Cupriavidus necator: one gene and its partner. The protein of the gene in region 1 interacts with the protein of each later gene in a pairwise test. Links are inferred from orthologs where the notes say so. Each region holds a gene or a part of one and is shown in the gene's direction. Other genes may lie near its edges.

What was found. The genes of interacting proteins can lie anywhere in the genome.
Region 2: the proteins of rlmB (region 1) and tsaE interact in binary tests that used the Escherichia coli proteins (3 or more experiments, as listed by UniProt). The link is inferred for Cupriavidus necator from one-to-one orthologs.

What each region holds. Positions count from the first base shown.
Region 1 is NZ_CP066018.1:3,013,573-3,016,432, forward strand. The notes cover bases 32-2,819. They hold rlmB (23S rRNA (guanosine(2251)-2'-O)-methyltransferase RlmB), read left to right. Parts: upstream 32-947; coding sequence 948-1,691; downstream 1,692-2,819. Other genes in these bases: rnr (ribonuclease R), read left to right, coding at 32-869; I6H87_RS14105 (SIR2 family NAD-dependent protein deacylase), read left to right, coding at 1,696-2,466; tal (transaldolase), read right to left, coding at 2,500-2,819. Also shown: more of rnr, read left to right, coding at 1-31; more of tal, read right to left, coding at 2,820-2,860. UniProt on the Escherichia coli protein: Specifically methylates the ribose of guanosine 2251 in 23S rRNA.
Region 2 is NZ_CP066018.1:883,292-886,191, reverse strand. The notes cover bases 63-2,890. They hold tsaE (tRNA (adenosine(37)-N6)-threonylcarbamoyltransferase complex ATPase subunit type 1 TsaE), read left to right. Parts: upstream 63-1,134; coding sequence 1,135-1,647; downstream 1,648-2,890. Other genes in these bases: I6H87_RS04055 (N-acetylmuramoyl-L-alanine amidase), read left to right, coding at 1,641-2,890; queG (tRNA epoxyqueuosine(34) reductase QueG), read right to left, coding at 63-1,118. In the rest of the region: more of queG, read right to left, coding at 1-62; more of I6H87_RS04055, read left to right, coding at 2,891-2,900. UniProt on the Escherichia coli protein: Required for the formation of a threonylcarbamoyl group on adenosine at position 37 (t(6)A37) in tRNAs that read codons beginning with adenine.

The sequences.
Region 1 (2,860 bases):
TGGCACATACCAAGTACCAGCCGGCGTTTGCGCACGGGACCGAGCTGAATACCGCGATCTCGCCCAAGGCGCGCCGGCTGCAGGCCAAGGACGCCGAGCAGAAGGCAGAACTGACCGCGGCGCGCGCCAGGCGCAACGAGGCCATCTGGGACGAGCTTGGCCTGCACTGCTCGGCCAATGAGCGCCGCGCGGACGAGGCTTCGCGCGATGTCGAGGCCTGGCTCAAGTGCTACTTCATGCGCGACAAGCTGGGCAGCGACTACGCCGGCACCGTCAGCGCCGTGACCTCGTTCGGCATCTTCGTGCAGCTCGACGAGCTGTACGTGGAAGGCCTGGTCCACGTGACCGAGCTGGGCAGCGACTACTTCCAGTACGACGAGGCCCGCAACGAACTGCGCGGCGAGCGCACCGGCATCCGCTACCGCCTGACCGACCGCGTGCGCGTGCAGGTATCGCGCGTGGACCTGGATGCGCGCAAGATCGACTTCCGCCTGGTGCAGGAGCCGTCGGCGAAAACCCTGCGCGCCCGCGCGGGGGGCACCGAGACCCAGCCGCGCGTGCCCGCCGCCCATGCGGTGCCAGCACGCAAGAAGGGCCGCCAGCTGGCGGCGCTGCTGGGCGGCTCGTCCAAGCCGGAAGAGTCGTTCGACGAGACGCTGGACCGCGTGATCGAGGAGCAGCCGGTGTTCGAGGCCGTGATCACGCCGCTCAGGCCGCACGTGAAGACCGGCGGCAAGCCGGCCAAGCGCGCGGCCAAGCCCAAGCCCGCGCACCTGGAGAAGCCGCACAAGCCGGCCTCCAAGTCGCACCAGGCCAAGCCCGCGGGCAAGACGCCGGCCAAGAGCCCGCGCACCCCGCGCAAGCGCTGAAGCTTGCGGGGGCTGCCATGCCGCCGCCTCTCGCCCCCGGCCTGCTGCCGGGGGCGAGAGGGCGAGTACAATCGCGCCATGGCTAAAAACAAACTCCTGATCGGCTTTCACGCCGTCACCGCACGCCTGCGCCAAGATGCCAAGGGCGTGACCGATGTCTATATCGAATCCGCGCGCCGCGACCGGCGCATGCAGGACTTCGTGCGCCTGGCCGAAAGCCTGGGCGTGCGCCTGCATCCGGTCGATGCCGAGCGCCTGCGCGGCATGGCCGGCACCGACCGCCACCAGGGCGTGGTGGCACGTGCCGAAGACGTGGCACTGGCGCTGAACCTGGATGAACTGCTCGACGGCATCGAAGGCACGCCGCTGCTGCTGGTGCTGGACGGCGTCACCGACCCCCACAACCTGGGTGCCTGCCTGCGCGTGGCCGACGGCGCCGGCGCGCATGCCGTGATCGCCCCCAAGGACCGCAGCGTCGGCCTCAATGCCACCGTGGCCAAGGTCGCCAGCGGCGCCGCCGAGACCGTGCCCTATATCACCGTCACCAACCTGGCCCGCACCCTGCGTGAGCTGCAGGAACGCGGCATCTGGGTCATCGGCACCGCCGACGGCACCGAAAAATCGCTGTATGACATCGACTTCAAGGGGCCGACCGCGATCGTGATGGGCGCCGAGGGCGAGGGCATGCGCCGCCTGACGCGCGAGACCTGCGACGAGCTGGTCGGCATCCCGATGGCGGGCGGTGTGGAAAGCCTGAACGTCTCGGTCGCCAGCGGCGTATGCCTGTACGAAGCCGTGCGCCAGCGGCGCCTGCCGCGATAAGTCCATGGCCGCTGATTACGGTCTCCTTGACATGCCGGGGCTTGAGGAAGCACGCCGGCTGATCGCGGCCGCCGGCAATATCTTCGTGCTGACCGGCGCCGGCATTTCCGCCGAATCCGGCGTGCCGACCTTCCGCGACGCGATGACCGGGCTGTGGCAGCAGTTCGACCCGGAAGAGCTGGCCAGCGAGGACGCCTACCGCCGCCAGCCGGCGCTGGTCTGGGAGTGGTACCTGCATCGGCGCGAGCTGGTCGCAGCCGTGCATCCCAACCCGGCGCACCATGCGCTGGTCGCGCTGGCTGCGCAGAGACCTTTCACGCTGGTCACGCAGAACGTGGACGGCCTGCACCAGCGCGCCGGCAGCGCGGGCGTGATCGAACTGCATGGCAACCTGTTCGCCAACAAATGGCTGGACGGGTGCGGACGCTGCAACGAGGCGACCGCGCTGCCCGGCATGCCGCCGCGCTGCAACCTGTGCGGCGCGCTGATGCGTCCGGGCGTGGTGTGGTTCGGCGAGGACCTGCCGCGCGTGGCGCGCTACCGCGCCGAGCATGCGGCGCAGCACTGCGACCTGTGCCTGGTGGTCGGCACCTCGGGGCTGGTCTATCCGGCGGCGGGGCTGCCGGGCCTGGCGCGCGAGCATGGCGCGCCGGTGATCGTGGTCAATCCGCAGCCGTCGGCGCTGGACCAGACCGCGGATATCGTGCTGTCCGCCGCGGCGGGGGCATGTCTGCCATTGCTGTGGCCGCCGCAGCCGGCGCCCTCGGCCGGCTGAGCCTGGATCCGGGCGTTGCCGCCCGGACCATCCTTACTTCGCAATCTCGCCGATCAGCTTCTCCAGCTTGACCGCATCCGCCGCAAACAGGCGGATGCCTTCGGCCAGCTTCTCGGTCGCCATCGCATCCTCATTCAACTGCCAGCGGAAGGCCGGCTCGTCGGCCGCGATGCGGGCGATATTGGCGGCCTGGGCCTGGTCCACCGACAGCTTGTGCGCCACCGGGCCCTGGCCGGCCGCGAGCTGCTCGAGCAGCTCGGGGCTGATGGTGAGCAGGTCGCAGCCGGCCAGCGACAGGATCTGCGTGGTGCTGCGGAAGCTGGCGCCCATCACCTCGGTCGGGTAGCCGAACTTCTTGTAGTAGTCGTAGATCTGGCGCACCGAGCGCACGCCG
Region 2 (2,900 bases), 2.1 Mb from region 1 along the record:
GCTGCGCGGATGCGCGCGGCCAGGGCCGCGTCTTCGGCGCGCGTGCCCGACAGCGCCGCGCGCAGGCTGTTGCCCAGACCCACAGCCAGGTTGCGCAGCCAGCGCTCATGGCCGATGCGGCGGATCGGGCTGCCTTCGAGCCGCTGGTTGAATTCCGCTTCGGTCCACTGGAACAGCGCCACCATGTCGGGCGCGTCGAGCCCGTTGCGCACGTCGAAGTCCGGCACCATGGCCACATGCGCGAACTTGTTCCACGGGCAGGCCAGCTGGCAGTCGTCGCAGCCGTAGACGCGGTTGCCCATGGGCGCGCGGAACTCCACCGGAATCGGGCCCTTGTGCTCGATGGTCAGGTAGGAGATGCAGCGGCGCGCGTCCAGCCGGTACGGCGCCACGATGGCGCGCGTGGGGCAGATGTCCAGGCAGCGGTGGCAGTTGCCGCAGTGGCCGGACTCGGGGGCGTCGGCCGGCAGCGGGATGTCGACCAGGATCTCGCCCAGGAAGAACATCGAGCCGCCGTCGCGGTCCAGCAGCAGCGTATGCTTGCCGCGCCAGCCGAGCCCGCCCTGGCTGGCCAGCGCCACTTCCATGACGGGTGCGGAATCGGTAAAGACACGGTAGCCGAATTTTCCGATTTCGGCCTCGATCCGGCTGGCCAGCTGCTGCAAACGGCTGCGCAGCACCTTGTGATAATCGCGGCCGCGCGCATACAGCGACACCACCGCCGTGGCCGGATCGTCCAGCCGCGCCAGCTCGTGCCGGCGCCAGTCGGTGGCGCCGGCCTGCGCGCCGGCAGCCGGAAGGTACGGCATCCGCGCCACGATCGCGCGCACGGTGCCGGGCACCAGTTCGGCCGGCCGGGCGCGCCGCAGGCCGTGGTTCGCCATATAATCCATGTCGCCGTGGTAGCCCTGCGCCAGCCACGCCATCAGCCCCGGCTCGGCATGACTGAGGTCGACATCGGCGATGCGCACCGAGGCAAAGCCCAGTTCCGCGCCCCATGCGCGGATCGACGCGGCCAGTGCCGCAAGTTCCCCGGGGCCCGCGGCCAGGTGGGCGGCGGTGCCGGGAACGGGGGTAGGTGGCGCATCTGCCTGCCCTGGGGCGACTCGGTCGATCATCCCTGAATTGTACGCAATGCCCTTGCTCGAAGAACGCACCCTGACGCTGCCCGACGAAGCCGCCACCGCGCGCCTGGGCGCCGCGCTGGCCGCCGCCGTGCAGGCCATGCCGCCGCGCACGGTGCATGTGCAGCTGTCCGGCGACCTGGGCGCCGGCAAGACCACGCTGACGCGCACGATCCTGCGCGCGCTCGGCCATGCGGGCAAGGTCCGCAGCCCCACCTACACGCTGTGCGAGCCCTACGAGGTGGCCCGCGCCGACGGCTCGCCGCTGACCGTCTACCACTTCGACCTGTACCGCTTTGCCGATCCCGAAGAGTGGATCGACGCGGGTTTTCGCGACTGCTTCGCCGAACCGGCCTTCAACCTGGTCGAGTGGCCGGAAAAGGCCGGCCGCCTGCTCGGGGAACCGGATCTCCATATGTTGCTCCAATCGGACATGGCCGGGGCGGATGATGCCGGCGAGCGGCGGATCGCGACGATGCGCGCCTATACTCACACTGGACTTACCCTGCTGAACGCATGCTGATCAAGCGACTTGCCACCGACCGCCCCGATGGACCCGACGGCCTGCTGCAGGCGCGCCGCAAATGGATGGCGCAGGCACTGAAGCTGGGCGCGGGCACGGCCGTGCTGACCCTGGCCGGCCCGCAGATCGCGTTTGGCGCCGGCATCGTCGCGGTGCGCGTATGGCCGGCCGAGGACTACACCCGCGTCACCATCGAATCCGATTCCCCGCTGGCCGCCGTGCACCAGATGATCCGCGACCCCGACCGGCTGGTGGTGGACATCGACGGCCTGGACCTGTCGCCCACGCTGCGCGAGCTGGTGGCCAAGATCACCCCGAACGACCCCTATATCCAGACCGTGCGCGTCGGCCAGAACCGCCCGCGCGTGGTCCGCATGGTGTTCGACCTGAAGGAAAACGTGGCGCCGCAGGTGTTCACGCTGGCGCCGATCGGCAGCTACCGCAACCGCCTGGTGTTCGACCTGTACCCGGTCAATCCGCCCGATCCGCTGTGGAAGCTGGTGCGCGACACCGAGGAAAAGCAGCGCCGCTTCGCCACCTCGGACCCGGCGCCGGGCAACGATGGCATCGCCGGCGCGCCGGCCGGTGCCGAGGAAGACGCGATCGGCGCGCTGGTGCGCCGCTTCGACGAGAAGGGCGAGGTGCCGCCCACCACCGCGCCGCTGCCGCCGCCGGTGGCCTCGGCCCGGCCCAGGCCGTCGGCACCGCCGGTGCCGAGCCCCAATGCCCCGGTGGTGCCGCCGGTCGCACGCGACAATCCCACTGCCGAACGGCCCTTCAAGATGCGCCGCCTGCTGACCGTGGCGATCGATCCCGGCCATGGCGGCGAAGACCCGGGCGCGATCGGCGCCGCCGGCTCGCGCGAGAAAGACGTGGTGCTGCAGATCGCGCACCGCCTGCGCGCCAAGATCGATGCCCAGCCCAATATGCGCGCGATGATGACGCGCGACGCCGACTTCTTCGTGCCGCTGAACGTGCGCGTGCAGAAGGCGCGCCGGGTGCAGGCCGACCTGTTCGTATCGATCCACGCCGATGCCTTCCTGTCGCCCGAGGCACGCGGCGCGTCAGTGTTCGCGCTGTCCGAGCGCGGCGCCTCCAGTACCGCGGCTCGCTGGCTAGCCAACAAGGAAAACGCTTCCGACCTGATCGGCGGCGCCAACATGGGCAACAAGGATGCGCAGGTGGCGCGCGTGCTGCTGGACCTGTCCACCACCGCGCAGATCAATGACAGCCTGCAGGTCGGCAAGGCCGTG